Regions from separate parts of the Acidovorax sp. LjRoot66 genome, predicted to be linked through region 1. Evidence: riboswitches for the same ligand, from Rfam matches in the RefSeq annotation. Region 1 holds a riboswitch; the other holds the start of a gene.
What was found. Region 1 has a riboswitch for glycine ahead of gcvT (glycine cleavage system aminomethyltransferase GcvT). Riboswitches for the same ligand answer to the same signal wherever they lie in the genome.
Positions count from the first base shown of each region.

Region 2: linked by a shared signal. The riboswitch ahead of ACSQ3Y_RS31300 (D-amino acid dehydrogenase) and the one ahead of gcvT (glycine cleavage system aminomethyltransferase GcvT) in region 1 are both predicted to bind glycine.

Region 1 covers NZ_CAXUQU020000001.1:4,951,446-4,967,181, reverse strand. Annotated here, with positions in the region: gene gcvP (aminomethyl-transferring glycine dehydrogenase) at 1-566, opposite strand, end outside; gene gcvH (glycine cleavage system protein GcvH) at 597-971, opposite strand; gene gcvT (glycine cleavage system aminomethyltransferase GcvT) at 1,058-2,200, opposite strand; glycine riboswitch at 2,251-2,377, opposite strand; glycine riboswitch at 2,391-2,482, opposite strand; gene ACSQ3Y_RS23305 (TRAP transporter large permease) at 2,489-3,766, opposite strand; gene ACSQ3Y_RS23300 (TRAP transporter small permease) at 3,763-4,257, opposite strand; gene ACSQ3Y_RS23295 (TRAP transporter substrate-binding protein) at 4,366-5,337, opposite strand; gene ACSQ3Y_RS23290 (Lrp/AsnC family transcriptional regulator) at 5,770-6,228, shown strand; gene ACSQ3Y_RS23285 (LysR family transcriptional regulator) at 6,317-7,225, shown strand; gene ACSQ3Y_RS23280 (putative hydro-lyase) at 7,690-8,514, shown strand; gene ACSQ3Y_RS23275 (TRAP transporter substrate-binding protein) at 8,533-9,498, shown strand; gene ACSQ3Y_RS23270 (TRAP transporter small permease) at 9,621-10,130, shown strand; gene ACSQ3Y_RS23265 (TRAP transporter large permease) at 10,149-11,447, shown strand; gene ACSQ3Y_RS23260 (TRAP transporter substrate-binding protein) at 11,499-12,464, shown strand; gene ACSQ3Y_RS23255 (hypothetical protein) at 12,496-13,044, shown strand; gene ACSQ3Y_RS23250 (hydantoinase B/oxoprolinase family protein) at 13,083-15,736, shown strand, end outside.
Region 2 covers NZ_CAXUQU020000001.1:6,672,617-6,688,352, reverse strand. Annotated here, with positions in the region: gene nhaR (transcriptional activator NhaR) at 1-524, opposite strand, end outside; gene ACSQ3Y_RS31345 (Rrf2 family transcriptional regulator) at 682-1,230, shown strand; gene ACSQ3Y_RS31340 (VOC family protein) at 1,295-1,708, opposite strand; gene ACSQ3Y_RS31335 (glutathione S-transferase) at 1,748-2,392, opposite strand; gene ACSQ3Y_RS31330 (copper chaperone PCu(A)C) at 2,616-3,107, shown strand; gene ACSQ3Y_RS31325 (PhaM family polyhydroxyalkanoate granule multifunctional regulatory protein) at 3,196-4,050, shown strand; gene ACSQ3Y_RS31320 (FIST signal transduction protein) at 4,113-5,417, shown strand; gene ACSQ3Y_RS31315 (rhodanese-like domain-containing protein) at 5,433-6,587, opposite strand; gene ACSQ3Y_RS31310 (sulfite oxidase) at 6,815-8,029, shown strand; gene ACSQ3Y_RS31305 (c-type cytochrome) at 8,043-8,363, shown strand; gene ACSQ3Y_RS31300 (D-amino acid dehydrogenase) at 8,367-9,689, opposite strand; glycine riboswitch at 9,784-9,892, opposite strand; gene ACSQ3Y_RS31295 (YXWGXW repeat-containing protein) at 10,074-10,517, opposite strand; partial or broken gene ACSQ3Y_RS31290 (YXWGXW repeat-containing protein) at 10,653-11,092, opposite strand; gene ACSQ3Y_RS31285 (DUF6463 family protein) at 11,240-11,620, opposite strand; gene ACSQ3Y_RS31280 (ABC1 kinase family protein) at 11,656-12,987, opposite strand; gene ACSQ3Y_RS31275 (DUF2867 domain-containing protein) at 12,984-13,544, opposite strand; gene ACSQ3Y_RS31270 (TetR family transcriptional regulator) at 13,541-14,386, opposite strand; gene ACSQ3Y_RS31265 (helix-turn-helix domain-containing protein) at 14,542-15,273, opposite strand; gene ACSQ3Y_RS31260 (hypothetical protein) at 15,393-15,736, shown strand, end outside.

The DNA.
Region 1 (15,736 bases):
ACCTCGATGGTCTGCGGGTGCGCGTCACCGGCCACGATGAAGCGGTTGCTCTTGCTCTTGACAGAGCGCTTGGCCAGCGTCATGGCCTCGGCCGCGGCCGTGGCCTCGTCGAGCATGGAGGCGTTGGCGATCGGCATGCCGGTCAGGTCGCAGACCATGGTCTGGAAGTTGACCAGCGCCTCCATGCGGCCCTGCGAGATCTCGGCCTGGTAGGGCGTGTAGGCCGTGTACCAGGCCGGGTTCTCGAGGACGTTGCGCAAGATCACGCCCGGCGTGTGCGTGCCGTAGTAGCCCTGCCCGATGAAGCTCCTCAGGACCTGGTTCTTGCCTGCCATGGCCTTGAGCTCTGCCAGGGCCGCCGCTTCCGTCACAGGCAGCGGCAGGTCCATGGCCGTGCTGCGCGCAATCGAGCGCGGCACGATGCTCTCGATGAGGGCGCGGCGCGAGGCCTCGCCGATCACCGACAGCATGTGCGCCTCGTCGGCCGCATCGATGCCGATATGGCGGGGCAGGAATTCGGTGGTGTTTTCGAGCGCGCCGAGCGGCAGGGCGGATTGCATCAACATGGGGCAGGTCTCAGGCAGGGGCGGTTGCAGTTATGCGTTTTTCGCGAACTCGGTGTAGTCGGTCTCGCTCAGGAGGGCGTCGAGCTGGCCGGCATCGCTGAGCTTGACCTTGAAGAACCAGCCGGCGTTCAGGGGATCGGAATTGGCCAGCGAGGGGTCGGCGCGCAGGGCTTCGTTGACCTCGACGATCTCGCCCGAGACGGGCATGTACACGTCAGCTGCGGCCTTGACAGACTCGACCACGCCGGCGACTTCGCCCTGGGCAAAGGTCTTGCCGACTTCGGGGAGGTCCACGAACACCACGTCACCCAGGGCGTCCTGGGCATGCACGGTGATGCCCACGACAGCGGCAGCCGCGTCGGCGGCGTTGATCCATTCGTGGTCTTTGGAGAATTTGACGGTCATGGGGAAGCTCCTGTGGCTCTTGAAAAATGAAGGAATCTGCAATGTAAGCGGCATCGGCCCACGCAGGGGCCGTGCCAGGGCGGGCTTCAGCCCCGGAAATAGTTGGCGGGCACGAAGGGCATGGCGCGCACTTCCATGGGAATGGCCTTGCCGCGCACGATGGCGTTCACCCGGGTGCCGATGGCGGCAAATGCGGGCGTGACGTAGCCCATGGCCACGGGCTCGTTCACCGTGGGCCCGAGCAGGCCGCTGGTGACCTCGCCGATGGCCTGGCCGTCGGTGCTCTGCAGGGGCGTGTGCTCGCGCACGGGCACACGCTCCAGCGCCACCAGGCCCACGCGCTTGCGCGCCAGGCTGGCGGGGTTGTCGATCTGCGCCAGCACCTTGTCGGCACCAGGAAAGCCACCCGCGCGCGCACCGCCGGTGCGGCGCACCTTCTGGATCGCCCAGTTGAGCGCCGCCTCGGGCGGGGTGGTGGTAGTGTCGATGTCGTTGCCGTACAGGCACAGGCCGGCTTCCAGGCGCAGCGAGTTGCGCGCGCCCAGGCCGATGGGCTTGACCTCGGGCTGCGCCAGCAGGGCGCGGGCCAGGGTGTCGGCCTGGGCGGCCGGCACCGATATCTCGAAGCCGTCTTCGCCCGTGTAGCCGCTGCGCGTCACGAAACAGTCGCAGCCGGCAATGGTGTAGCTGCCACCGGTCATGAACACCAGTTTTTCGATGCCCGGCGCCAGGCGGGCCAGGGCGGTCACGGCCTGCGGGCCCTGCAGCGCCAGCAGGGCGTGGTCGGGCATGGGTGCAACTTCGCAGCGCTGGCCGATGCGCGCCTGGATATGCGCGATGTCTTCCACCTTGCAGGCACCATTGACGATCACGAACAGCGTATCGTTGCCCTGGTTGAAGAACATCAGGTCGTCGATGATGGTGCCTTCATCCGTCAACAGCAGGCCGTAGCGCTGCTTGCCCACCGGCAGGTCGATCACGTCCACGGGCACCAGGGTCTCGAAGGCGGCTGCGGCATCCGGGCCGATGAGTTGGAGCTGGCCCATGTGCGAGACGTCGAACAGGCCGGCGGCCTGGCGTGTGTGCAGGTGCTCCGCCATTAGTCCGGCGGGGTACTGCACGGGCATGGAGTAGCCGGCAAACGGCACCATGCGGGCGCCCAGCTCCAGGTGCAGGGCGTTCAGGGGCGTGGTGAGCAGGGGGGCAGCGTTGGCGGCAGGGGCAGACATGGGGCGGACTCCGGGCAAATAGGGGCCGCGACCCTCAATGAGGTCGCGGGATTTGCCCTGCTGTCCGCTTTACCTGAGAGATTCACCGCACCGCCCTGGCTGGCGGCTGCGGCTTGCTCCTTCGGTGGATGGCCTGCGCGCTGTGCTGCGCGGCCACCTCTCTCCAGCAAGGGAACGCCTGCATCCCTGCAGGCGGTTGCCAGTCCTTTTGCCTGAGCGTTCGGGGTGTCCCTGCGCCTTCGGCGGCCTTCTCGAAGGAAGGCTCTCTCCTGACCGGGTGAATTCTAACTACTTTGAATACACCAGATCGCGCAGCGCGAGCGAAATGCCTGGGATATAGGTGATGAGCATCAGGCACACCAGGATCACGCCGACGAAGGGCAGCAGGTGCTTGATGATCCGGTCCAGCGAGATGCGCGCTACCGTGCAGGCCGCAAACAGGTTCACGCCAAAGGGCGGGGTGATCATGCCCAGCGCCAGGTTCACCACCATGATGAGACCGAAGTGCACGGGATCCACGCCGAAGTGCATGGCCACTGGCGCGAGGATGGGGGCCAGCACGATGATGGCGGCGCTGGTTTCGATGAACATGCCGATCACGAACAGGGCCGCGTTCACGCCCAGCAGGAAGAGGGTGGGCGATTGCAGCACCGACTCCAGCCAGCGGCCGATTGCATCGGGCACGCCCGCGCGGGTGATCAGGAAGGCGAACAGCCCCGCGTTGGCGATGATGAACATGATCACCGCCGAGGAGATGACCGATTTGCGCAGGATGGCGAACAAGTTCTGGATCTTGATTTCGCGGTAGATCACGACGCCCACGACGAGGGCGTAGAACACTGCCACGGCCGATGCCTCGGTGGGGGTGAACACGCCGCCATAGATGCCGCCCAGGATGATCACCGGCATCAGCAGCGCCCAGCCGGCCTGCAGCGTGGCCTTGCCGAAGGGCATGCGGCCTTCGCCATCGGTCTTGCCCCAGCCCTTCCACTTGCAGTACGCCCAGACGAAGAGCATCAGCGCACAGCTGATCAGCAGCCCGGGGCCAAAGCCGGCGATGAACAGCTCGCCAATCGACACCTCGGCGCTCACGCCGTAGAGGATCATCGGGATGGAGGGCGGAATGATCACGCCCAGTTCGGCGCTGGTGGCCTGCAGCGCTGCGGCATAGCTCGTGGGGTAGCCGTGCTTGATGAGGGCCGGGATCAGGATGGCGCCGATGGCGAAGGTGGTGGCCACCGAGGACCCCGACACCGCCGCGAAGATCATGCAGGTCAGCACGCAGGTCATGGGCAGGCCGCCCTGCACGCCGCCCACGATGCTCTTGGCAAACTCGACCAGGCGGCGCGAGATCCCGCCGGTTTCCATCAGGTTGCCCGCCAGGATGAAGAAGGGGATGGCCGCCAGCGGAAACTTGTTGATCGAGGCGAACATCTCCTTGACGGAAATGAGCATGTTGGCATTGGAGGCCTGGATGCCGAGGATGGACGCCAGGCCGATGGAAACCGCTACCGAGATGGTGAGTGCAAAGCACAGCACCATCGTTGAAATCATGACCAGGCTCATTGGGCCGTCTCCAGTTCCATGCGCAGGGGATCGATCAGGTTGCCGATGATGCCGACCACGCAGAACAGGCCGCCGACAGGCATGGCCAGGTAGGCCCAGAACATCGACACCGACTCCAGCCCGGCCATGCTCTGCACGCCTCCGCGCACCGAATAGTCCCAACCCCACCAGATGATCACGCCGATCAGCGCCAACGCGGCGAGCGACACCACCCAGTCGAGCATGCGCCGCATTTTGGGCGGGCTCCAGCGGTACAGCACGTCCACACTCACCATCGCCCCCTGGCGAAAGGCGGCAGGGATGGCCAGAAACACCATCCAGATCAGGCTGAAGCGGATCAGTACCTCGGTCCATTCGGCAGGCTGCTCCAGCACGAACCGGGTCACGATCTGGAACATGCCGAGCGACGAGGCCACGGCCAGCATGGCGCAGGCGGCCAGCATCGCGATGGAGGTCGTCCAGCGCTCAAAAGTCAGAAAAGCATTTTTCATGGGGCAGGGCCAACCACAGGAAATAGTGGGTCGGTAAAAGGCAAGAACCAAACGCCCGGTAGCAAGGGTGCTACGGGCGTTTGGTTCCGGGGTGCGCAGCGCGCAGGATTACTTCACGTCGCGGATCTTGTCGAGCGTGGCCTTGCCAAACTGCTTTTCGAACTCGGCATTCACCGGGGCCAGTGCGGCGACGAACTTGGCCTTGTCCACATTGTCGATCACCGTCATGCCCTTGGCACGCAGGTCGGCCACACCCTTGGCATCGTCTTCATCGACGCGGGCGCGGTTGGCCTTGGTGCCTTCCTTGGCGGCGTCGAGGAAGGCCTGCTTGTCGGCAGCGCTGAGCTTGTCGAACGAGGCCTTGTTCATCACGAAGATGCAGGGCGAGTAGACGTGGCCCGTCAGCGTCAGGTGCTTTTGCACCTGGTCGAACTTGGCCGAGATGATGACCGGCAGCGGGTTCTCCTGGCCATCCACGGTGCCCTGTTGCAGGGCCGTGAAGACTTCCGGGAAGGCCATGGGCGTGGTGATGATGCCAAAGCCCTTGTAGGCGGCGATGTGCACGGGGTTCTCCATGGTGCGCATCTTCAGGCCCTTGAGGTCGCCGGGCTCCTTCACATCGCGCTTGCTGTTGGTCATGTGGCGAAAGCCGTTCTCTGCCCAGGCCAGGGCCTTGAAGCCCTTGCTGTCGAACTTGGTCAGCATCTCCTGGCCGATGGGACCATCGAGCACGGCGCGGGCATGGGACTTGTCGCGGAACAGGAAGGGCACGTCCAGGATCTTGGTTTCGGGCACGAAATTCGGAATGGGGCCGGTGGAGCTGAAGGCCAGCTCCTGCGTGCCCAATTGCACCGCCTCGATCGACTCGCGCTCGCCGCCCAGTGCACCGTTGTAGAAGGTCTGCACCTTGTAGCGGCCGCCCGTGCGCTTTTCGACTTCCTTGGCAAACGTGTCGATGGCCACGCCCTGGTGGGAGTTCTGCGCCGTCGAAATGCTGATGCGCATGGTGGTCTGCGCAGCAGCGGTGGCCACAAAGCCGAGCGCGAGGCTCAGGCCGACGACGAGTCTGGTCAATTGCATGGTGTCTCCTGTTGATTTTTGGGCTGGCTGCCGGGGTGCCATGTCCCCTCGCAAGCAATGGAGCGTTCGCTCCACGCCAGTGCCAAATTATGGCGTTGCAGCATGGCTGGGGGCATCGGGGTTTGTGCTGGTAAGTGTGCGTACGAACAGACAATGCCCGTGTCTGGTCGCCAGGGCGACAGGGAGTGACAAAGGGTGCGCAAAAGGGGCGGGGTGCAGGGGGTGCGGGGCTGGTTGCGCCCCTACTTGTCAAGTGCCCCGGTCTGGCGGTAACCAGTCCGGGGCCCTGTCAGTTTGTGCGCTCCGGTAAGAGCGCCTTGATGTCCAAAGTATGCGCTGCGAGGCGCAGCAGTTCTTTCTGAATTTTGCAGTGAATTGATGGATTGAAGAAAAATTTTCTGCAAATGGCGAATTGCATGAATAATTGCAGCCATGGATCGCCTCGACAGAAAAATTCTCGCTGTGCTGCAGGGTGATGCGCGCGCCAGCCTGCAGGAAATCGGCCAGGCGGTGGGCCTGAGCCCCTCGCCGTGCTGGGGCCGCATCAAGAAGATGGAGGAGGCTGGGGTCATCCAGGGCTACACCGTGCGGCTCAATCCGCAGGCTCTGGGCCTTTCCGACACGGTGCTGGTGCAGGTCACGCTCGACAGCCATTCGGACAACACGCTCGAGAAGTTCGGCGAGACGCTGGCCAGCATTCCCGAGGTGATCGAGGCGCACCTGGTCTCGGGCGACTACGACTACCTGCTGCGCGTGGTGGTCAAGGACACGCGCGACTACGAGCGCCTGCTGCGCGAGAAGCTCTACAAGATCAAGGGCATACGCCACAGCCGTTCGAGCTTCGTGCTGCGCACGCTCAAGAAGGCCGACCTGCCGTTGTTCGCTGAATAGGGCCGGCCGCAGCGCCACTGGCACGTTCGGTGCTCCGCAGCTCGCTGGCAGGCGCACAATCCTGGCGCTGCCGCCCCACGGAAAAACCATGAACCTGCGTTTCGTCGAAGCCTTCTACTGGGTAGCCTCCCTGCGCAGCGTGACGCGCGCGGCCGAAAAGCTGTTCCTCACCCAGTCGGCCATGTCCAGCCGCGTGGCCGCGTTGGAGGAGGAGCTCGGCGTGCTGCTGCTCGACCGCAGCGACAAGCGCTTCAAGCTCACGGTGGCGGGCACGCGCTTTCTCACCTACGCCAAGCGCATGCTCGAACTGCAGCGCCAGCTCAAGGCCGAGATGGGGTCGGGTGGGCCCATGGAGGTCTCGATCCGCCTGGGTGCCATCGAATCGGTACTGCACTCCTGGCTGATCCCGTGGATCGAGCAACTGCGCAAGGACAACCCGCTGTTGGAGCTTGAACTCACGGTGGAGACGACCCCCGTGCTGCTCGACCAGATCCGCCGCGGCGCGCTGGACACCGTGTTCGCCGCGCTGCCCGCGTCGGCCGAGGGCATACGCACCCAGGCGCTCACGCCGATGGAGATGGTCTTCGTGGGCAACAGCACCCTGCACCGCAAGCGGCGCTATGCGCTCGCGGATTTCGCCGAGACGGACATCCTGACCTTTCAGCGCGGCTCGCAGCCGCACGTGACCCTGCTGGATGTGCTGCGCCAGGCGCAGGTGGAGCCACGCTGCGTGCACACCATCTCCTCCATCTCGGCCATGGTGCAACTGGTGCAGGGCGGCTTTGGCGTGGCCACGCTGCCGCGCCAGGCCGTGCAGCGGCTGCTGGCCTTTCCCGACCTGCGCCCGCTGGCCTGCGAGGCCGAGCTGCGGCCGCTGCCCATCCACCTGAGCTACCGCGAAGACCCTTCCTCGCCCGCTGTGGACGGTGTCGTGCGCTCGGCGCTGGCCTTCGTCGAGCTGCAGGCCGAGCGCACCAAGGGCCGCGCCAAAAGCTGAAATCTGGCTGACGGAGTGTGCCGGGCGCTGCGCCTTTGCAGGCCTGTATGGCTGCTGCGTGGCAGTTGGCCACCCATTTGCAGGCGTCAGACAGGCCCCCGGCAGCCGCTGCGGTCCGGGCATGCCTGTTGTTGGTGCAGCCCGGCCACCGCATGCAAGCCTGCGGACCTGCGCCATGGAGGTGCGAAAGCGCATCCGCGCGCCCGTCGCTGTTCCCCTCCATCCCCGCTGTGGAGCGCTGTCTGCACGTGGCGTTTTCTCGTGCCGACGTGGCCGAATGGCTGGTCTTCTCAATCCCTAGGGTTTCCACTTAGCACCAAGTTGGGTGAAGTGTGCTCCAGCGTAGTGCATCGAAAAAATCGATGAACTGAGAGAAATTTTTTGAATTTGCCAGTGGCAGTGGACCGCCAACACAATCCATCCATCGTCATGCATCTGACATTTCGCAACGCAAGGAAGCCACGGTGGACTCCACACACAACAACACTCCCGAGGTCTTTGGTTCAGCAGGCAGCAGTAACGCCGCGCATGTACGCAGCGTGATTCGCCAGGGCCTGTGGACCTCGCACACCAGCGGCCTGGCCGATGGCCATGTGCAGGGCAATCTGGTCATCCTGCCCGAGGTGCAGGCGGGCGACTTCCTGCGCTTTTGCCAGCGCAACCCCAAGCCCTGCCCGGTGCTGGCAGTGAGCGAGCCCGGCCAGTTCACGCTGCCCTCCCTGGGCGAGGGCATCGACATCCGCAGCGACGTGCCGCTGTACCGCGTGTGGCGCCATGGTGAGTTGGCCGATGAGGTGACGGACATTGCTGCGTTCTGGCGCCCCGACCTCGTGACCTTCATCCTGGGCTGCTCGTTCTCGTTTGAATCCGCACTGATCGAGGCCGGCATCCGGCTGCGGCACATCGACGAGGGCAAGAACGTCGCCATGTTCCGCACCAATGTGCAGACCGAAACGGCCGGCCCCTTTGGCGGGCCTATGGTGGTGACCATGCGCCCCATGCCCGCGGCCGACGTGATCCGCGCCGTGCAGGTGACCTCGCGTTTCCCCAATGTGCACGGTGCACCGGTGCACATCGGCGATCCCTCCCTGATCGGCATTGCCGACCTGGACAAGCCCGACTACGGCGACGCCGTGGCGCTGATGCCCGGCGAGATCCCCGTCTTCTGGGCCTGCGGTGTCACGCCCCAGTCCGCCATCCTGCACGCCCAGCCGGCGTTCTGCATCACGCATGCCCCGGGCTGCATGCTGATTTCCGACCTCTTGAACCACCAACTCGCCAGCTTTTAACCTCAAGGAGCCTCCACCATGAAACGCATCGCCATCGCCCTCGCCGCCATCACCGTCTGTGCTGCAGGTGCCCATGCGCAAGTCAAATGGGACCTGCCAACCGGCTACAGCGCCAACACCTTCCAGACGGTCAACGTCCAGCAGTTTGCCAAGGAGGTGGATGAGCTGACCGCTGGCAAGCTGAAGATCACGCTGCACCCCGGCGGATCGCTCTACAAGGCCAACGAACTCAAGCGCGCCGTGCAAACCGGGCAGGTGCCTTCAGCGGAGTTCATCCTTTCGGGTGCGGCCAACGAAAACCCCTTGTACGGGGTCGACTCTATCCCCTTCCTGACCAAGTCGTACGCCGAGTCCCTGAAGCTGTACCAGGTGGCCAAGCCCGCGCAGGAAAAGCTGCTGGCTTCGCAGGGCATGAAGCTGCTGTTCAGTGTGCCATGGCCTGGGCAGTCGCTGTACTCCACCAAGCCGGTGCAGAGCCCTGCCGATCTGGCCGGTACGAAGATGCGTTCCTTCAGCCCGGCAACGACGCGCATCGCGCAATTGCTCAAGGCCCAGCCGGTCACCATCCAGCTCACGGAACTCGGCCAGGCGCTGGCCACCAACACGGTGAACAACTTCCTCACCTCCACGGCCAGCGGTGTCGAGAGCAAGCTGTATGAGCAGGTCAAGTACTTCTACCCCGTGGCCGCATGGCAGCCGCGCAATGCCACGGTGGTCAACCAGAAGGCCTTTGACAGCCTGGACAAGGCCACCCAGGACGCCGTGCTCAAGGCCGCTGCTGCGGCAGAAAAGCGCGGCTGGGAAGCCAGCGAGCGCCTGGATAAGGAGTTCCTCAAGGAACTGGGCGCCAAGGGCATGACGATTGCCGAGCCATCGGATGCCCTCAAGAAGGAGTTCGCCTCGATCGGGAACACGATGACGGAAGAATGGATCAAGTCCGCCGGGCCTGAAGGCAAGGCCATCATCGACGCCTACCGCAAGTAAGGCGCGCTCGCGCAACTGCCCGCGAGGCCACTCGCGGGCGGTTACCAGGGTGCCGACCCCTGCGGCCCGGCCACCACCCTGCCATCCCCTTCTTTTTTGTCAGCGACCTCCGGGAGATCGCCATGGACCAGTTCGTCCGAAATTTCTACCGCTTGCTTACCGGCCTTTCCTGCGTATCGATGGTGGCTGCGTTCCTCATCGTGATGCTGGGCGTTCTGTCACGCCAGGTGTCGTTCATCGAGATCCAGGGCCTGGACGCCTATGCGGGCTACGCGATTGCCGCAGCCTTGTTCTTTGCACTGCCCGGCACCTTGCAAAACGGCGACCACATCCGTGTCACCTTGCTGCTCGACCGCCTGCCAGCGCGCTGGCGTTCGGCCTTTGAATGGTTCTGCCTGATTGCCGCGCTCGTGCTGACGGTCTATGTGGCCTGGTATGCAGCCCGTTCTGTCTGGATTTCCTACGCTACGCACGATATTTCCCCCGCAGCTGACGCCTCGCCGCTGTGGATTCCCCAGATCAGCATGGCCGTGGGCAGCATCGGCTTTGCCGTCGCATTCGCCCATGCCCTCATCCTTAGGGCCCGCGGCGAGAACCTCATCGCAGTGAGCGAGACCGCTCGGTCCGAATAACCATCAAAGTAGAAAATCATGGATGTCATCATTGCATTCGGACTGATCGTGGTGCTGTTCGCAGTGCTTGGATCAGGTCTGTGGATCGGGCTGTCACTGCTGGCGGTGGCGCTGCTGGGCATGGAGTTCTTCACGAGCCGCCCCGTGGGCGACAGCATGATGCTGACCATCTGGGGCTCGACCTCCAGCTGGACGCTGACCGCGTTGCCGCTCTTTCTGTGGATGGGCGAGATCCTGTTTCGCAGCAAGCTGTCCAGCGACATGTTCAAGGGCCTGGCTCCCTGGCTGGAGCGACTGCCGGGCCGCCTGTTGCACGTGAACGTGGTGGGCTGCACCATCTTCGCCGCCATCTCCGGGTCGTCCGCAGCCACTTGCGCCACCATCGGCAAGATGACGCTGCCCGAGCTCAAGAAGCGGGGCTACCCCGACGACATCTCGGTGGGCACCCTGGCCGGTGCGGGTACGCTGGGGCTGCTGATTCCTCCTTCGATCATCATGATCGTGTATGGAGTCGCTGCCAACGTGTCCATCTCCAAGCTGTTCCTGGCCGGCGTGATTCCGGGGCTGATGCTGGCGGCGCTGTTCATGGGCTACATCATCGTCTGGGGCCTGCTCAACAAGGACAAGGTTCCCGCGCCCGACGTGAAGATGAGTTTCCCGCAGATGGTGTACGCCTCGCGCCACCTGATTCCGGTGGTCTCCCTGATCGCCCTGGTGCTGGGTGCAATCTACAGCGGCATCGCCACCGCCACTGAGGCTGCGGCATTGGGAGTGGGCGGAGCACTGCTCCTGGCCCGGATCGAGGGTTCGCTGAACTGGACGCTGTTCAAGGAAGGTCTGGTGGCCGCCTGCCGCGTGTACTGCATGATCGGCCTGATCCTCGCCGGCGCCGCGTTCCTCACGCTGGCGATGGGCTTCATCGGCCTGCCTCGGCACCTGGCGGAGTTCATCGGGTCGCTGCACCTGGCTCCGTTCTCGCTGATGCTGCTGCTCATCGTGTTCTTCATCGCACTGGGCTGCTTCCTGGATGGCATCTCGATGGTGGTGCTGACCATCGCCGTGCTGCTGCCCACGGTGGAGGCTGCGGGCTTCGATCTGATCTGGTTCGGCATCTTCATCGTGCTGGTGGTGGAGATGGCGCAGATCACGCCGCCAGTGGGCTTCAACCTGTTCGTCATACAGGGGCTCACACGGCGGGAAATCATGTGGATCGCCCGCACGGCCTTGCCGCTGTTCATGCTGATGATCGCGGCGGTCATTGCCACGTATTTCGTGCCTGACATCGTCCTTTGGCTGCCCAACCGAATGCAGGGTTGAAGCGCACGAGCCTGCAACGCCTGTCGTCCATTTCCCTTGCTGGAGCAGATCATGATCAGAGCTTTCTTGCTGGCTGCGTTCACCGTGGCCCCGATGGTGCACGCCCAGACGCAGTGGAAACTGGCCACCGGCTACCGCGCCGAGTCGTTCCACACACGCAACGTGGTGCAGTTTGCGCAGGACGTGGAGCGTGCCTCCTCGGGCGCCCTGCGCATCGAGGTGCATGCCAACAACGCCCTGTTCAAGCTCGGCGACATTCCCCAGGCGGTGCAGGAGGGCAAGGCCCAGGCGGGCGAGACCATCATGACCAGCATGGTGAAGGGCATGCCGATCGCCGGTGCCGACGCGATCCCGTTCGTGGTGCGCAGCTACGCGGACGCACGGCGAATGTGGGACCTGCAGCGCCCCCTGATCGAAGGGCACTTCGCACGCAAGGGGCTCAAGGCCCTGTATGCAGTGCCCTGGCCGCCGCAGGGGCTGTTCTCGATCGCACCCGTGCGCTCGTCGGCCGATTTCAAGGGCACGCGCATGCGCACCTACAACCCGGCCACCGTGCGCATTGCCGAGATGCTGGGCGCCGCCACGGTGGACGTGCCCATGGTCGAGGTCAACAAGGCCCTGTCTGCGGGCCAGCTCGACTCCATGATCACCTCGGCCCTCACGGGGGTCGAGAACCAGGTCTGGGGCCAGATCCGGTACTACTACGGCATCAACGCCTGGTTCCCGAAGAACATCGTGTTCGTGAACCTGCAGGCTTTCGAGGCGCTGCCGCCGGCGGTGCGCCAGGCAGTGACGAAGGCCGCAGGCGACGCCGAGGCGCGCGGCTGGGCCATGAGCCAGGCCGTGGCCGACGAGTCGGTGGGCGAGCTGCAGCGCAAGGGCATCAAGGTGGACCGCGCCTCCGCCGAGCTGGACACCGAGCTCAAGCGCCTGGGTGAGCGCTTCTCGCGCGAGTGGGTGCGCTCCGTAGGGGGCGAGGCCAACCAGATCTTCATCCCTTACTACACACAGCGCTGAGCTTTCCCAACCCCATTCCAGGAGAAGCACCATGCACACCCCCACCGACACCATCGAGATGTACCTGCGCGCCAAGGACGGTAACCGCCCGCACCTGATCGCCCAGGCCTTTGCCGGCGGCGCGCTGCTGCAGATGGAGATGCGCCAAGGCGGCATGGTCTTCCCGCCCTCGGCCCAGGGGCGCGAGGCGATTGCCGAGACCCTGGTGCGCAACTTCGCACGCAGCTACGAAAACGTCTACACCTTCTGCCTGGCCGATCCACCTCCGCCGGACTGTGCCGACTTCCATTGCGACTGGCTCGTGCTCATGACCGAGAAGGACAGCCGCGCCGTGCGCGTGGGCTGCGGCCAGTACCACTGGCGCTTTGCGCCCGGCAACCGGCTGGCGCAGGAGCTGCGCATCGTGATCGAAGCCATGCACACCCTTCCTCCCGCCGACATCCTGCCCGTGATGGCCTGGGCCACGGCGCTCGGCGGGCCCTGGTGCCCCCTGGACCAGGCCTTGGCAACCGTACCCCCCATTCCGGCCCTGCGCCAGGTGATGCAGCGCCTGGCCCCTGCCAGCGCAGCGTTGGCCTGACGCGGATTTCACCCCATTTCTATCCCATCGAAACCACCATGACCTCAATGACACCCCAAGTACAGATTCCCCGCTGGCAGTTCTGGATCGACCGGGGCGGCACCTTCACCGACATCGTCGGCAAGCGCCCCGACGGCACGCTGGTCACGCACAAGCTCCTTTCCGAGAACCCCGAGCAGTACAAGGATGCGGCCGTGGCCGGCATCCGCCACCTGCTGGGCCTGGCACCCGGTGAAGCGGTGACGCCGGCCCTGGTGGAATGCGTGAAGATGGGCACCACAGTGGCCACCAATGCGCTGCTCGAACGCAAGGGCGAGCCCACGCTGCTGGTCACCACGCGCGGCTTTCGCGATGCGCTGCGCATCGCCTACCAAAACCGTCCACGCTTGTTCGACCGCCACATCGTGCTGCCCGAGCTGCTGTACACCGAGGTGATCGAAGCCCGCGAGCGTACCGGTGCGCACGGCAACGTGATGCAGCCGCTGGACGAAGCCACCCTGCGCGGCGACTTGCTGGCGGCTTGGGGGCGCGGCCTGCGCAGCGTGGCCATCGTCTTCATGCACGGTTACCGCTACACGGAGCACGAGCAGGCGGCCCAGCGCATCGCGAAGGAGGTGGGCTTCACGCAGATCAGCACCTCGCACGAGACCAGCCCCATGATGAAGTTCGTGAGCCGGGGCGACACCACGGTGGTGGACGCCTACCTCTCGCCCATCCTGCGCCGCTATGTGGAGCAGGTGGCCAGCGAGATGCCCGGGGTCAAGCTGTTCTTCATGCAGTCCTCGGGCGGCCTCACCGATGCCAACACCTTCCAGGGCAAGGACGCCATCCTGTCCGGGCCAGCCGGCGGCATTGTGGGCATGGCGCGCACGGCCGGCCTGGCCGGGCAGGAGCGCGTGATCGGCTTCGACATGGGTGGCACGTCCACCGACGTGAGCCACTACGCCGGTGCATTCGAGCGCGAGTTCGAGACCCACGTGGCCGGCGTGCGCATGCGCGCCCCGATGATGAGCATCCACACCGTGGCCGCTGGCGGCGGCTCGGTGCTGAGCTATGACGGTGCGCGCTTCCGCGTGGGGCCGGAGAGCGCTGGCGCCAACCCGGGCCCGGTGAGCTACCGCCGCGGCGGCCCGCTGGCCGTGACCGATGCCAACGTGATGGTCGGCAAGGTGCAGCCGGGCTACTTCCCCAGCGTGTTCGGCCCTGCGGCCAACGAGACGCTGGACGCGCAGGCCGTGCGTGCGCGCTTTGGGGAACTGGCGTTGCAGACGAATCGCCAGCCCGAGGAGGTGGCCGAGGGCTTCATCCAGATCGCCGTGCAGCAGATGGCCAATGCCATCAAGAAGATCTCGGTGGCGCGCGGCTACGACGTGACGCGCTACACCCTGCAGTGCTTTGGCGGCGCAGGCGGCCAGCATGCCTGCCTGGTGGCCGATGCCCTGGGCATGACGCGCGTGTTCGTGCACCCGCTGGCCGGTGTGCTCAGCGCCTACGGCATGGGCCTGGCCGACCAGACCGTGATCCGAGAGCAGGCGGTGGAGCTGCCGCTGGCCGAGGCCTCGCTGCCCCTGATCGCCGAGCGCCTGGACGCGCTGGGTGCCGCAGCCCAGGCCGAACTGGAGCGCCAGCAGGTCAGCCAGCACCCGGTGCAGGTGCGCTACAACGTGCACGTTCGCTACGAGGGCACGGACTCGGCCCTCGTGGTGCCTTTCGGCGACATGGCGGCCGTGCAGACGGCCTTCGAGGCCGCGTACCGCCAGCGCTTCGCCTTCCTGATGGTGGGCAAATCGCTGGTGGTCGAGGCGGTATCGGTCGAGGCCGTGATCGCCGGTGACGCACCGGACGAGCCGCGTCTGCCGCTGCATGCCGAGCGCGTGCATCCACGGCGCGACACCGTGCGCATGTACTCGGGCAGCCAGTGGCACGATGCCGCCCTGGTGGTGCGCGAAGACCTGCAACCCGGCGACGTGATCCCCGGCCCTGCCATCATCGCCGAGAAGAACACCACCACCGTGGTCGAACCCGGCTGGCTGGCCCGCCTGACCGACCTGGACCACCTGGTGCTCGACCGTGTCACGGCGCGCAGCGTGCAGTACGCCGCCGGCACCACGGTGGACCCGGTGCTGCTGGAGGTTTTCAACAACCTGTTCATGAACATCGCCGAGCAGATGGGCCTGCAGCTGCAGAACACGGCCTACTCGGTCAACATCAAGGAGCGCCTGGATTTCAGCTGCGCGCTGTTCGATGCCACCGGCAACCTGATCGCCAATGCGCCGCACATGCCGGTGCACCTCGGGTCCATGGGCGAGAGCATCAAGACCGTGATCCGCGAAAACACCGGCAGCATGCAGCCGGGCGACGTGTACATGCTCAACGACCCCTACCACGGTGGCACCCACCTGCCGGACGTCACCGTGATCACACCGGTGTACGTGGCGGGCGGCAAGGAGCCCACCTTCTACGTGGGTTCGCGCGGCCACCATGCCGACATCGGCGGCACCACGCCAGGGTCGATGCCCCCGTTCTCGACGCGCATCGAGGAAGAGGGTGTGCAGATCAACAACGTCAAGCTGGTGGACCGCGGTGTGTTGCAGGAGGAGTCCGTGCGCCACCTGCTGGCCACCGGTGGCGGCACCACGCCGTACCCGAGCCGCAACCCGCACCAGAACCTGGCCGACCTGCGCGCGCAGAT
Region 2 (15,736 bases), 1.7 Mb from region 1:
GGCGCGCAAAAGAAGCTCATCGAGCTGGTGCCCAGGCCGTGGTTGAAGGCCTTGACGCCGATCTTCTTGGAGACCGGCTCGTCCGCCAGCACCAGGTCCAGCCGGTTCAGGCTCAACTGCGCCACCAGCTCTGGAAACTTGCCTTCGTGGCAGGTCATGTGCACCTGCTCGGCCAGGCCCATCGCCGGCTCCAGCAGGTGATAGGCAACCGACTTGGCCACCGAATCTGCCACGCCCACCCGGAAGGTGATCGGGCGCGACTGCCCGCGTGCCAGGCGGATGGATTTTTCGAGCTCGTCGCCCAGGGTAAAGATCTGCTCCGCATAGCCCAGGGCCACCCGGCCCTCGGCGGTCAGCTCCAGCCCCCGGCCGCGCTTCCTGAACAGGTCGTGGCCCAGCCACTCCTCCAACTGCTTGATCTGGCCCGACAGCGTCTGCGGAGTGGTGTTGAGCTGCTCGCCGGCGCGCATGATGCCGCCCGCCTTGGCCGTGGTCCAGAAGTAGCGCAGGTGCTTGAAGTTCATGCCATCTCCTTGATACTTCGCAAAAATCGAAGTAAAAATCTCAATAAATCGAATATACGCGAAGTGTCAAGATCCCTACAGTACGTACATGGACAGATCGCGGAACGCCCCTTCGGGCACCGAACCCTGGCCATACAACGTTCACAAGGAGTCAAAGATGCGTATCACTACCCGAGGGCAACTTGCCGTGTCGGCCATGACCGATCTCGCACTGCGCCAGCAGATGCGTCCTGTGGCACTGTCGACCATCAGTGCACGCCAGGGCACCTCGCTGTCCTACCTGGAGCAGCTGTTCAGCGCGCTGCGGCGCGCCGGGCTGGTGGACAGCACGCGCGGCCCCGGCGGCGGCTACACCCTGGCGCGCCGCGCCGAGCAGGTGTCCGTGGCAGAGATCATCCTGGCGGTGGAGAACCTCAAGGGCGATGACACCCAGGGGCTGGGCCAGGGCCAGGCCGCGCAGATGACGGCCATGACGGGTGAGCTGTGGATCACCTTCAACAGCCGCGTGATGGACTACCTGCAGTCCGTGAGCCTGGCGGAACTGGTAGCCCAGGAGATCGAACGCGGCGTGGTGGTGGATGCCGCCGAGCCGCAGCAGCGTGCCCGTGCCGTACCAACGAGCAAGCCCAAGCCGCGCATGGCGGGGGTGGGGGTGCCCAACTCGGTGTTCGCGCTGGGCACCATGCCGCTGATGCAACGGCGCTGAAGCGCGCCAGGGGGGGGCCACCCACTGCGCCCGATTTTTTCAGGGCAGGGGGCGGCTCAGCCTCTCAGGCGGCGTACACCTGCTCCATGGATTTGAAACCCTTCATCTCGATCGGGTTGCCGCTCGGGTCGCGGAAGAACATCGTCCACTGCTCGCCGGGCTCGCCCTCGAAGCGCACCTGGGGCGCGAGCACGAAGGGCGTGCCGGCCGCGCGCAGCCGCTCGGCCACGGCCTTCCAGGCGGGCAATTCGAGGATGGCGCCGAAGTGCGGCATGGGCACCAAGTGCTCGCCCACATGGCCGGTGGCGGCGCTGGCGAACGGCGTGCCCAGGTGCAATGAGATCTGGTGGCCGAAGAAGTCGAAATCGACCCAGGTGTCGGTGCTGCGGCCTTCGCGGCAGCCCAGCACGCCGCCGTAGAAGCGGCGGGCTGCGTCGAGGTCGGTGACGTTGAAGGCAAGGTGGAAAAGACTGTGCATCGGCGCAGGATAGCAGCCGATGCGCACCCCCTTGCGACGTCAGCCTTTGGGGCGGGCCAGCATTTCAGCGGTGTTGGTCTTGCGGTCGGCGTTCACGCGCGCCACATGGGGGCGCTCATTCATGCGGGCCAGGTATTCACGCACCGGCAGGTCGGCCAAGAAGTCGCGGCCGTAGATGATCTTGGTGGCCGAGGACACCAGGGGCAGGTGCACGATGGCCGCGCAGTCCGCCGCCGTGAACGTGTCGCCGCCGATGAATGGGCTGAACTTCGTGAGCTGGGCGAATGCCGCGACGTTCTTGGCCAGTTGGGCGCCGACTTTTTCGCGCGCGGCCTCGCTCACCGTGCCGCCGAAAAAGGCCTGCGGGTACAGATTGCGCGCCACCAGTTCCAGGTGCAGTTCCATGAAGGTGATCAGCTCGCGCACCTTGCCGGCGGCCAACGGGTCGGCCGGGATCAGCGGATGCGCGGGGTAGGCCGACTCGATGTAGTCGGCGATCACGGCCGACTCGCACAGCGTGCCGCCCGGGGTGCGCAGGTAGGGCACCTTGCCCAGCGGGCTGGCACTGCGGTCGGTTTCGCCGATCCAGGCCAGTTCCTCGGTGAAGGGCACGCCCTTTTCGAGCAGCGCGAGCTTGACCTTGTTGTAGTAGTTGCTGGCCGAAAAGCCGCAGAGTGTGAGCATGGGGTGTCTCCTGTATTGCCTTGGGGGCCATTGGTGTGCGCCAGCCGCCATGCTAGGGGCTGGCCGGGGCCGGGCGCGTCGCGCAGATGACGCGCGGCGGCGTGCCAGGGGGCCCTCCCTACAATGAGGGAGCACGCGCTTGCTGCGCAATCCCTTCCATTCTCAGGAGCGGCCGCCCTGGCCCCGCCATCCGCGCCGCCACCGTTCTCCAGGAGCCTTTTGCATGATTTTCTCCCGCACCCTCACCGGCCTCACCCTGTGCGCCCTGCTGGCCGCCCCCGCGCTGGCCCAGGTTTCCGACGTGAAGGTCGAGGGCGCCTGGGCCCGCGCCAGCGTGCCAGGCCAGAAGGGCACCGGTGCTTTCATGAAGCTCACAGCACCGCAGGGCGCGCGCCTGGTCAGCGCTTCATCCCCCGCCGCTGGCGTGACCGAGGTGCATGAGATGAAGCTCAATGGCGACGTGATGCGCATGCGCGCCGTACCGGTGCTCGATCTGCCCGCAGGCAAGGCCGTGGAGCTCAAGCCCGGTGGCTTTCACATCATGCTGCTGGACCTCAAGGCCCCCCTGGCCAAGGACAGCACCGTGCCCCTCACGCTGACGTTCAAGGACGCCAAGGGCGTGGAAAGCAAACTTGAGCTGACCGTGCCCGTGGCGGCCAGCGCGCCGAGTGCACAGCCTGGGGCGGCAGCCCCGGCGCATGGGCACAAACACTGAGCTAGGGGCCTGTGCAGGCCATCGCCAGCCGCCACTCATTGGGGTAAGCTGTCAAGACAGGTTCCAACCCCCTTCTTGCGGAGCAGCCATGAGCGACACATCCAACTTTGGTTTCGGCAAATTCGTCCCCGGTTTCGATTTTCTGCAGAGCCTGGCCAAGGGTGCGTCGACCAGCATTCCGCAACTGCCCAACCTCTCGAACTGGGTGGCACCGACCATCAGCGTCGAAGAACTGGACAAGCGCATCGACGAACTCAAGGCCGTGCAATTCTGGCTGGAGCAGAACTCCCGCGCGCTGGCCGCTACCATCCAGGCGCTGGAGGTGCAGAAGATGACCCTGGCCACCCTCAAAGGCATGAACTTCAGCATGGGGGATGTGGCCAACGCCTTCAAACTGAAGACCGCCGATACGGTGATGAGCGGCGTGCAAAAGGCGGCCGACACGGTGAGTGGTGCGGCTGGGGCCGTCGCCGGTGCGGCTGCCCGCGTCACCGGCCGCGCGAAGGAAGAAGAGCCTGAGCAGGCAGAGGCAGAGGCAGAGGCCGAGCCCGAGGCGCAGGCGCCCGGCAAGGCCAAGAAGGGCAAGTCCGCTGCCTCGGCACCGGACGCCTCCGTGGTGGACCCGCTGCAGTGGTGGGGCGCGCTCACCGGCCAGTTCCAGCAGATCGCCGCCAATGCCATGAAGGATGCGGCCAAGCAGACTGCCCTCGACACCACCAAGAACATGGCCACCGGCCTGGCCAAGGAGGCCATCAAGACGGCCACCGGCATGGCCAGCCAGTTTGCTGCCAAGGGCATGAAAACCATGGCGGGCGGCACTGGCAGCAAGCGCACCAGCCCTGCGGCCAAGAAGGCGGTGGCCGCCAAGCCTGCAGCCAAGGCCAAACCGGCGGCGAAGAATACGGCTGCTGCCAAGCGCGCGCCGCGCAAGCGCGCCGGCTGACCCCGGCCTGTGCGTCCCGCGCGGGTGGGCGCCGCGCAACCGCCTGCGAGAAGACACACACCATGACACTCTTTCCCTCCGGCCATGCGACCCACCCCCAGTGGCGCATGGCTGCGGCCCTGGCGCTGGCGCAGCTGCGCGCGCAGATGGCGCTGCCCCAGTACGCGAGTGCCCCCACGCTGGGCCTGCTCTACATCACCGACCACTATGCGGGCGATGCCCAGGCCCTGCTCGACCACCTGGCCAGCGAGCTGCCCGGCGTGACCGACTGGAGCGGCACCGTGGGCGTGGGCGTGGCCGCCAACAATGCCGAGTATTTCGACGAGCCTGCACTGTCCGTGATGCTGCTCGATGTCTCGCCCGACCAGTACCGCGTGTTCTCGGGCGTGGCCCCGCTGCCGCGCCAACCGTCCAGTGGCTTCGTGGCCCACACGGCGCTGGTGCATGCCGACGGCCACACACCCGAGCTGGCCGAGTTGCTGGCCGAAATGGCTGCGCGCACGGAGACCGGCTACCTGTTTGGCGGCCTGAGCGCCAGCCGCGGGGCGGGCGTGCAGTTCGCGGTCGCCGGTGACGGCAATATTGCCGGGCAGGGCGGTGCCAGCGGTGTCTTCGATGGCGGCCTGTCGGGCGTGGCCTTTGGCACCGAGGTGGTCCTGGTTTCGCGCGTCACCCAGGGCTGCCAGCCCGTGGGGCCGCTGCGCAGCGTGACCGCTGCGCATGAGAACGTGGTGCTGCAGCTCGACGGCGAGCCGGCGCTCGACGTGCTGCTCGACACGCTGGAGGTCTCGCTCGACGGCGATCCGCAGCCTGCGCTGCGCAAGGTGCGCGCCACGCTGGCCGGGCTGGTGGATGCCGGAGAGCAGCCCCGGGGCCAGCAGCGCACGGGCCACTTCGGCACCGATACGCGCGTGCGCCACATCGTGGGCCTGGACGGTGCGCGCCGGGGCGTGGCCCTGGGCGACCGGGTGGAGCCCGGCATGCACCTGGCCTTCTGCCAGCGCAACGTGGCGGCGGCGCGCGCCGACCTGATGCGCATCTGCGCCGAGATCCGCGAAGAGCTGGAACCCGAGGAACTGGAGCCTGCGCCACTGGAGTCGCAGGACCACACGGGCCGCGCCATGGCCCCGGCGCCCGGAACGGCGGCGCAGGGCCCTGGCGCCGGGCACCACGGCCGGCGCATTCGCGGCGCCATCTACGTGAGCTGCTCAGGCCGTGGGGGTCCGCATTTCGGCGGGCCCAGCGCAGAGCTGCAGATCGTGCGCCATGCACTGGGCGACGTGCCGCTGACCGGCTTCTTCGCCGGCGGCGAGATCGCGCACCACCACCTGTACGGCTACACGGGTGTGCTCACGGTCTTCACCTGAGCTGCAGCCAATGCATCAACTGCTTTCGGTGGGCAGCCCGTCGGCATCCCACTCGGGCAGGCCGCCGCGCAACCAGTACACCGTCTTGTAGCCCTTGCTGGCCGCCACCTTGGCCGCCTTGTAGGACTTCCAGCATTCGGCCCCGTTGCAGGCAAAGATCACGGGCTTGCTGCGGTCCACCTTCTCCAGTGCCTGAAAGTCATCCTGCGTGGCGTTGAAGGCCACGTCCTTGAGGCTTTTTTCCACGTAGGCCGCGAAGACGGCGCCGCGGATACGCTTGGCCTTGAACTCCTTCTCGGTGCGTGTATCGACCACCACCGCCCCCTGCGCCTGCAGCTTTTGCGCCTCGCGTGCGGTGATGCGGTTCACGCCGGGCAGGCTGTTGGGGGTGAAGAGTCCGAGCTCTGCCACGCGGCGGTACTCCTGCGCTTCAGGGCGCAGGGCCACCGGGCTCAGCCCTGTGGTCCCGGAGCCCGAGGCGAACCACTGGGCCAGGCGTGCCTTGACGTCGGCAGGCAGATCCTTCTTCACGGCGATCGAGAAGCCGCCCGGTACCGGCTGCGAGGTCGCCAGCACCCGTGCGTCGCCCTTGTGGGTGGCCGACCATTCGGCCCAGTCGTCCGCCCGCACCACGGTGGCATCCGTGCTGCCGAGCACCAGCGCGCTCAAGCCCGCCTGCGGGTGCTTTTCGTGCAGTACCGACTTGAGATCCTGGAACGACAGGCCTGCTTCGTTGAGCATGCCGCGTGCCATGTAGGTGTAGATCGAATCCTGCTGGGGCAGGTACAGGCGCAGGCCTTTCATCGCCGCCACGTTCGCCACCTGGGCAGAGCCCACGAGCAGGTACAGGTCCGATTTCTGCGTGGCGCCCACCAGCTCGTACCCGCGCTGCAGCGCCGAGGCCGCCACCTGGGCCGGGCCGATGAACACATCGTAGCCCGCGCTGCGCGTGGCGCGCATGACATCGGCCAGGTCTTCGCTGGTGACCACGGTGGCAGCTTGACCGGCGGCCTTGGACAGGCCTGACTCGAACGCGCTGCGCAGAATGCTGTGCGCGGCCTTCTTGGCCGTGGGCTCCACGGCCACGATGGCCGTGAGCTGGGCATGGGCGAAGGGACTGAGCAACAGCAGCAACAGGGACAGCAAGGCAGGGCGTGTTTCGCGATACATGGTGTCTCCTTCGGAGTCTGTCAGCCGATGTCAAATATGCACCAGGGCGCTACCGGGCACACGTCCTTGAGGATGTTGTTGCCATTTTTTACACCTGCTCTCACAAACCCCCAGGGCAAATCGGGGCGGTCATACCAGAATGGGATATGCCCCGCATGCTGGCGGCCGTCTGCGGCCGGTGCCGACTGCGGAAACATCTGCCTTACCCACCTCCGGAGGACCGTTCCATGAAAAATCCCGTGACCCTGCCGCGCCGGCACCTGCTCACTGGCAGCGCTGCCGCACTCAGCGCCCTGGGGCTGGCTGCATGGACCCGCGGCGCGCATGCCCAGGCTGCGCCTGCGGCGGCGGCCAAGCCGCTGCCCCCCTACGTTGGGTGGAAGAACCCTGGCAGCCTGATCGTGCACAGCAGCAGCACCCTGGAAACGCGCCGGGGCGCTTTCGGCACGGGGGTGGTCACGCCGTCGAGCCAACTGTACATCCGCAACAACCTGCCTGCGCCTGATGCCGCCATCGTGGCCGAGCGCGATGCATGGACTGTGTCCATCGAGGGGGTGAAGGCGCCACGCGCACTGACCGTGGCTGAGCTCAGAACCCTGGGCATCGAGACCGTGACCACAGTGCTGCAATGCTCGGGCAACGGGCGCGGCTTCTTCCCCAGCAAGCCCAGCGGCACGCCGTGGACGGTGGGCGCGGCAGGCTGCGTGGTCTGGAGCGGGGTGCCGCTGCGCAACGTGGTGGCCGCCCTGGGTGGGCTGGCGGGCGGTGCTGCCTACCTCACGGGCACGGGCGGCGAGAAATTGCCCGAGGGCGTGGACCCGCTCTCGGTGGTGGTCGAGCGCTCGGTGCCCATCCAGGCGCTGGAGAATGCCATCCTGGCCTGGGAGATGAACGGCGAGCCCATGCCGCTGGCCCATGGGGGGCCGCTGCGCCTGGTCGTGCCGGGCTACCAGGGGGTGAACAACATCAAGTACGTCAAGCGCGTGGCCTTCGGTGCCGAGCAGTCGCAGGCACGCATCATGTCGCACGGCTACCGCATGTCGCCACCCGGCACCAAGGCGGGCCCCGAGCAGCCCTCGGTGTGGGAGATGACGACCAAGTCCTGGATCAACGGCCCCCTGCCCGAACAGGGCACGCTCAAGGCCGGCATGGTGCAGGTGCATGGCGTGGCGTTTGGCGGCACGCGCGGCGTGAAGGGCGTGGAGGTGTCGGTGGACGGGGGCAAGACCTGGCAGGTGGCCCAGCTCATCGGGCCTGACCTGGGCCGCTTTGCGTGGCGCCAGTTCGTGCTGCCCGCACGCCTGGCCGCAGGGTCACATGAACTGCTCAGCCGCGCCACCGACACGGCAGGCAACGTGCAGCCCGAGCAGCGCGAGGAAAACCTGGGCGGCTACAACAACACGAGCTGGCGCGACCACGGTGTGACCGTGGTGGTCGCTTGAAGCGGTGCGCATCTTGCGCACCGCAGCCGCGGCCTGGCTGCTGGCGCTGATCGGCAGCGGCGCCTGGGCCGCAGATGCCGGCGAACTGGCGCGGGGCAAGGAGCTGTTCGGCAAGATCCAGCCCTCCTGTGCCGTGTGCCACACGCTGCAGGCGGCCGGGGCCGAGGGGCAGGTGGGTCCCATCCTGGACGAGCTCAAGCCCAATGCCGAGCGCGTGCTGCGCGCACTGCGTGCGGGCATTGGCGTCATGCCCTCCTATGCCGACAAGCTCAGCGAAAAGGACATGCGGGCCTTGGCGCACTTCGTGGCGCAGGCCAGCGGCGCTGCTCCCTGAGCGTCAGGCCTTGTGGGCCGCTGCCGTGGGCAGCCGGCTGGGTGCCGCGCTGTGGGGCATGCCCGTGAAGGCAAAGTCCAGCTCGGGCGCCAGGCCGCTCACGATGCGCGCCAGCGACTTGCCCGAGCCGCAGGCATGCGTCCAGCCCAGGGTGCCGTGGCCGGTGTTGAGGAACAGGTTGCCGAGTTTCGTCTTGCCGATCAGCGGCACGTTGCTCGGCGTGGCGGGGCGCAGGCCGGTCCAGAACTGGGCCCGGCTGGCATCGCCCGCGCCGGGAAACAACTGCTCCACGCGGCGCACGATGGCGTCGCAGCGCACCTGGTTGAGGTCGCGGTTGTAGCCGTTGAGTTCGGCCGTGCCGGCAATGCGCAGGCGGTCGCCGCCGCGCTCGCTGGTGTAGCGCGAGAACACGAGCTTGTACTCATCGTCGGTGAGACTCACCTGGTGCGCCATCGATGCATCCTTGACCGGCATGGTCACCGAGTAGCCCTTGGCCGGGTAGATCGGCAGGCGGATGCCCAGGGGCTGTGCCAGCAGCGGGCTGAACGAGCCCATGGCGAGCACGAAGGCATCGCCGTGCACGCGCTCGAAGCGGCCTTCGGCGGTGGTCAACTCCACATGGTCGATGCGTCCGCCCGCCTCGCGCAGCGCGGTGATGTGGTGGCCCAGGCGGAACTGCACGCCCGCAGCCTCGCACAGGCGCGCCAGCTCGCGGGTGAAGGTGTTGGCGTCACCGGATTCGTCCTCGGCGGTGTAGGTGGCACCGGCCAGTTGCGGGCGGATGTGGGCCAGGGCCGGCTCGATGCGCACGGCCTCGTCGGCGCTGATGACCTGGCGCTCGCAGCCGAGCTGGCGCATCTGCTCGGCCGGGGCCAGGGCGCCGTCGAACTCCTTCTGATCGGTATAGAAATGCAGGATGCCCTGCGTGCGCTGGTCGTAGGCAATGCCGGTGGCGGCGCGCAGCTGCTGCAAGGTGTCGCGGCTGTAGGTGCCGAGGCGCACGATCTGCTCGATGTTGTGGCGCGTGCGCGCCGGCGTGCAGTTGCGCAGGAAGGACAGGCCCCAGAGCCACTGGCGCATGTCGGCACGGATGCGGAACAGCAGGGGGGCATCTTCCTTGCCCAGCCATTGCAGCACCTTGAGCGGCGCGCTCGGGTTGGCCCAGGGCTCGGCATGGCTCACCGATATCTGGCCGCCGTTGGCAAAGCTGGTTTCCGCGCCGGGCGCGCCCTGGCGGTCGATGACGGTCACCTCGTGGCCAAGTTGCTGCAGGAAATAGGCCGAAGTCACGCCGAGCAGGCCGGCGCCAAGAACGATCACACGCATTTTGAAAGCCTCTGGAAGGGCAATCGCCGGGCCTGTCGGTGTCGCTGCGGGTGTAGGTCTCAACAACGCGCAGCGGGCACGTCATGGCCCGGCTGCCGCTCCCCCTGTCCTTGGTACCTGAGAGATTCACCGCCGCCCCTCATGGGCTGCGGCTTGCTCCTTCGGTGCGCTACATGGCGTAGCGGCTCTCCAGACGGCCTTGATGAATGGTGCAGTACGGAACCTGAGCGTGCATGGGAGTTTGCGCCTTCGGTGAAGCGGGCGGTGCCGCTTGCTCTCCTGCGGGGGCCATTCTAGGGCGAGGCCAGCGCACAAAAGCGAACGCCGCAGCTAATGTGCGGCGTTCGTTGCTGATACAAGACCGGGCAGTGGCCCGGTCAGGTGTCAGTTGCGGCGCGGATTGTCAGGGTTGCTGTCGCGGCGGTTCGACACGCCATCGCCATCGCGGTCCCGGTCGTTGCGGTTGGCAACGCCGTCACCATCACGGTCCCAGCCGCCACGGCGCATTTCCCAGCGGCCATCGCGTTCCTGCCAGGTGGGCTGGCGGTAGGCGTAGCCCGGGCGTGCCTTGACCCAGTGGCCGGCGACCCAGACGTGGCGGCCGCCACGCCAGTCCCAATGGCCTTCTTCCCAGACCTGGCCACGGCGTGGGCGTGGCACCGCTTCACGGCGGGGTGGTGGAGGGGCGGGGATCACCTGGTACCCCTGGGGGCCCGACTGGATCACCACGGTACCTTGGTGCACCGGCTGGGCCGTGGCTACGGACGAGAGGCTTGCCAGGGCCAGGGTGGTTGCAATAAGGGCTGCGTAAGTGGTTTTGTAAGCCATGGATGACTCCTTTTTCAATGTTGTTGTGTCGCCTTTGTATGGTGGGCAGGCAGCAGTGCCACGTCTGTAGGCGCTGCGCCTTGGTGCCTGTAGGCGAGCGGGGCCGGCGCCACCAGGGTAGCCGGCAGGTCCCCGTCAGTTGCGGTAGGGGTTGTCCGGGCGGCGGTCGTGGCGGTTGGGCACGCCATCGCCATCGCGGTCCCAGCCGCCGGGGCGCATGTGGTGGCGGCCGTCGCGCTCTTCCCAGCGCGGTTCACGGTAGCTGTAGCCGGGGCGGGCCTTGACCCAGTAGCCCTGGATCCACACGTGGCGACCGCTGCGCCATTCCCAATGGCCGGGCACCCAGGCCATGCCACGGCGTGCATGGGGTGGCGCTTCGTAGCGGGGTGGGGGGGCGCGTGGTATTGCACCGGGGTGACCTGCAGCGGCGCCAGGGCGGGGCGCTGCACGGGGTGTTGGTAGTAAGGGGTGCCGGTCTGGATGACGACGGTGGCGCTGGGGGATGCCAGCGCCGGGGCAATGGCACCCAGCGACAGCAAGGCCAGGGAAGCGACGGCGAGGGCGATGCGGGCCATGAAGGTCTCCTTGGAAATGATTCCTTGCGGAACCGGAGCCTTGATCGTGGGCGCTTTGCGTCAAGCCGGTGTAGTGCTCATGCGAAGAGTTGTAAGTGTGTGTTGCTGCAGCGCGGCTTGCGCACCCAAAGCGTGATTTATGTCACGTCAGCGGACCAGCAGGGCCAGCGCCGGCGGCAGCACCAGCCAGAAGCCTGACACCGGCATCAGCACCACGCCTGCCAGTACCAGCGCCAGCAGGCACCAGCCCATGGGCCGCAGCGCGACGGCCGGCTGGCTGCGCTCCAGGGCCGTCACTTCCCACGCCAGCAAGGCCAGCACAGCGCCGAACAGCAGGAACCAGACGGCGGCACCCAGGTGCATGTCGTCTGCCACGGCGTTGAACACGCCTCGCTGCCACAGGATCTGCCACTGCGGGACAAACAGGACGGCCGCCGCCAGCGTGTGCAGCACGGCCACGGCCAGCAGCCAGCGGCCCTTCCAGGGGCGGGCAGCAAGGGTGGAAAGGGACCAGGGAAGGCTGTGCATGGAATGCTCCTTGTCATACGGGGGACGGAGGGTGGTCAGCCGATCCAGCGGTCGGCCTGCGTGCGTACCTGCGCCCGGATTTCGGTCAGCAGGTGCATGAGCCCGAGCCAAGCGCGCTCGAAAGCCGGCAGTTCTGGCGGTATGCCGGCCAGGTGCCTGGCCAGGACTTTTTGCTGCGCTGCCACGGGGGCGGGCGGCCGGCTCTTGCCTGCGAAGTCGAAGACCGGCTCTGTGAAGGGCTCGGTCTGCCAGGCCTGCATGATCGAGAGGGCGGGCATCAGCTCGTCGGTGAAGGTGGTGACATCCATCGCCGCATCCACCAGCCCCAGCGCTATGTAGGCTTGCAGCACGCCTTGGGCGTGGGCCGGCGACGCGGGTTGCAGCAGCGCGCGCCAGGCCTGCAGCACACCGGTGCGAAAGGCCGGCGACAGCTCGCGCGTGCAGCCGAAATCGAGCACGCCGAGTTGCCCATCGGGCAGGAACAGAAAGTTACCCGGGTGCAGGTCCGCATGCATGTGCCCAAGGCCAAAGGTGCAGTGCATGAACCAGTCCCAGAGCAGTTGGCCGGCCTGGTTGCGTGCGGCCTGCGTGGGCTCGCTGCGCAGCCATTCACCCAGGTGCACGCCTGGCAGGTACTGCTGGGTGAGCACCTGCGCGCGTGTGTGCGAGGCGATGGGCTGCGGCACCACGATGCCCGGCAGCGCCGCATGTTCGGCAAACCACTGCAGCTGCCGGGCCTCGTGCAGGTAGTCCACCTCGTGCAGCAGCGTGCGCTCGATCTCCTGCATCACCCGTTCAACCACTACATCGCCGGGCAGCGGCAGGTCGCTGTGCGCCAGGGCACGCAGGGTGGTGCGCAGCAGGCGCATGTCCGAGGCAATGGTCGAGGCAATGCCCGGGTACTGCACCTTGACCGCCACGGCGCCATGCCCGGCCAGCTCGGCGCGGTGCACCTGGCCCAGGCTGGCGGCGGCAAAGGCCTGGGGCTCGAAGCGGGTGAACAGGGCCTCGGGCTCCTGCCCGAAGGCCTGGCGGAACACCCGGCCCACCAGCGCGCGGTTGAGCGGCGTGGCCTGGTGGCAGGCGCGCGCCAGTTCGCGCCGCACGCCCTCGGGCAAAAAACTGGTGTCCATGCTCAGGATCTGCGAGACCTTGAGCGCTGTGCCGCGCAACTGCCCCATGGCCTGGAACAGGATGCGGCCCATGGCCGCCTCGTGGCGGGCCTGGGCATCGGCCTGTGCCACTTTGTCGGCGTGGGCGGGCCGCATGCGCAGGCCCAGTTGTGCCAGGCCCAGGCGCGCGGCCGTGATGCCGGTGATGGTGCCGCGCGCGAGCGTGCCGGTGCGGGGTGGCTTGGCGCCTGTCATGCGCGGGGCGGGTTTTGAGGGCTGGCAGCAGCCGGTGCGCCAGCATCCACCCGCGCCAGCAGGGTCCGCACGATGCGCCGGTGGAACGGCGCGATCACGGCCATGTAGGTGTGGCCCAGCGCGTTGTGGATGTGCACCACGGAGGAAAGAGCCAGCACGGCCTGCCCGTCCTGCATGCGCTTGTGCAGCGACACCTGCACGTTCAGGTGGCGGTCGTCCACGCCCATCACCACCTCGCGCTCGCCCAGGTGGCGGATCTCGAAGAAACCCACCAGATCGCCCACGCGGTAGCCCGCCTCAGTCTGGCGGGTGCCGTCATGCAGTTGCCCCACAGCCTTGAGGCCGACCATGCGCACCAGGCGGTTGCGCAGGGCCATGAGCGCGCGTGTCCAGCCCGGCGTTTGTTTCACCATGTCGAGCCAGGTCTGCAGCGCGCTGCTGTCGGGTGTGGGGTCGGCCGCTTCGAAGCAGTCGGCGAACTGTGCGCCGGGCAGTCGCGATGCGATCACGCTGCCCTGGGGCAGTGCGGTGGCGCGGACGGTGCGGGCGGGGCTCATGGCGCGGCCTTGCGGGCACGGGGTTTGCGAGCGGGCTTGGGCGCATCGGCCACGGGGGGCTGGGCCGACGGGCGCGCGCGCGGTGTGCGCGGCGGCGTATCCATCGCGGGCACCATCGTGTCCCCCAACGCGCTTTTGGCCATGCGCAGCACGCCCACCAGGCCGCTGCCGTGCTGCATGAAGCGCGCCATCTGGCTGCGCAGCATGAAGCCGCCCAGCTGCAGCACGCGGTTCACCAGGCCCGCGCGCAGCGCCAGCACCAGCACGCCCAGCGACAGGTCCACCAGTTGCGTGGTGTCCGCGAACTCGTCCGATTCGTCGGCCAGCCAGTAGGCCACCACGCCCGCCAGGTAGTCGCCGTACAGGCCGCTGGCCACCCCCTTGAAATCGCAGGGCTCGATCTCGCCCTGGGATTCGGCCGTTTCGATGAAGCCCGTCACCGCCTCGCGCAGCGCCTGGCGTGCCGCCAGCGGCTCGGCCAGCATGGACAGCGGCGAGCGCCTGGCCAGGATGCGCACCCCGGCCACGAACTCGCGGTCGGGCAGCAGGCGCTCGAGCACGGCGTCGGTCAGGCGCTGCAGCTTTTCCTGCAGGCCGTAGTCCGCCAGGCCCGGTGTGGCCAGCGTATCGGCCAGGGCGCTGCGCACCGCTTCGTCCAGATAGCCCAGCACGATGCGGTCCTTGGTCGGGAAATACTTGTAGATCGTCGCATCGCCAATGCCGGCCGCGCGCGCGATGTCCTTCATCGTCGTGCCGTCGAAGCCCTGGCGCGTCATCAGATCGACCGCGCTGGCCACGATCTGGCGGCGCGTAGCGTCCTGCTGTTGGCGAGTGGTTTTCATTTTCTTTAAATCCCATGAATTCGGTATTTAAAGAATAGTTAATTCTGTTTAAACCGTCAAGCGGGTTCGGAGCGCGCAGGCAACATGAAGCCCATCTGCCGGCATGTCCAGGCAGGTTGGCGAGGTGTTTTGCTGTCGGAAAGCAGCGGTGCTGCTCAGCGCCGCATGCCTGTGAACGCCTCGAACTCCCAGCTTCGCAGGGCCAGCAGCAAGGTATAGCCCTCCAGCTCGCGGGCCGGCAGCTTCTGGTCGGCCAGGTGCTGCTGCGCAAAGTCCTGGGCCACGCGCTGCATGCGCTCCATGAAGGCCGGGGCCAGGCTGCGGCTGATGGTGCCGTGTACCAACAGCACGCCCTCGCCCGCGCCATCGAAGCCGCCGGCAAAGTAGTCGAGCAGCGCATGCTCGCGAAAGTAGTTCATCACCGGGCCATGGGGCCGCCAGCGGAAGGTTTTGGCCAGCTTGAGCCGGTAGCGGTTGAGCGGCCGCAGCTCGATGATGCCGATGCGGTCGAGCTGGGCCAGGTACTTGATGCCTTCGGCCTCCGAGAGGCGGTAGGTCGTTGTCACCTGCTCCAGCGTCCACTGGCTGAGCACGCAGATGGCCATCAAGAGCAGCCGCTTGTCGGCTACCACGGCTTTTTCCTGCTCTTGCGTCAGCTCCTTGAGCAGGGGCTGGCTGTCGGCCACGCGGCGCGCCAGGTCGGCAAAGTCGAGCGCCAGCGCGCGGCAGATGGCGTCGATGCGCGACAGCGGCATGTCCCCCTTGGCCAGCATGCGCTTGACGCTGGACTCTGCCATGCCCAGCTGCTGCGCCAGGTCGGCGTAGGTCATCTGCGCGGTCTTGAGTTCCTTCTTGAGGGCGGTGACGAGGTCGGCGGTGGTGCTCATGGGTATCGATTATCGGTACCTGCGGTGTTTCCGGTAGCCCTTTGCACTGATTTCGGTACTCGTTCGGCCTGGAGCCTGCCCACACTGCGCTGCATCAACCACTCCCGAGACGCCGCACCATGCCACTGCCCTCCGCTCCTTCCACCACGGGCCTGTCCCGTCCAGAGGCCTGCCTTCTGGTTGGCGCCTGTGCCTTGCTGGGTCTGGCCCTGTTCGGGCCGGCGATGCTGGACAGTGCCCACCAGCACGGGTTTGCCGACCAGCGCACGCTGCTGGGCATTCCTTGTGCGCTCGACGTGCTGAGCAACCTTCCGTTTGCCATCGCGGGCATTCTGGGCCTGGCCTGGCTGGTGCGCTTGCCGCATGCCGCGATGGACGGGGTATCCCGCGCCCTCGTTGCCCTGTTCCTGGCCGGGCTGGTGTGCACTTCGGTGGGTTCGTCCTTCTACCACTGGCGTCCCAG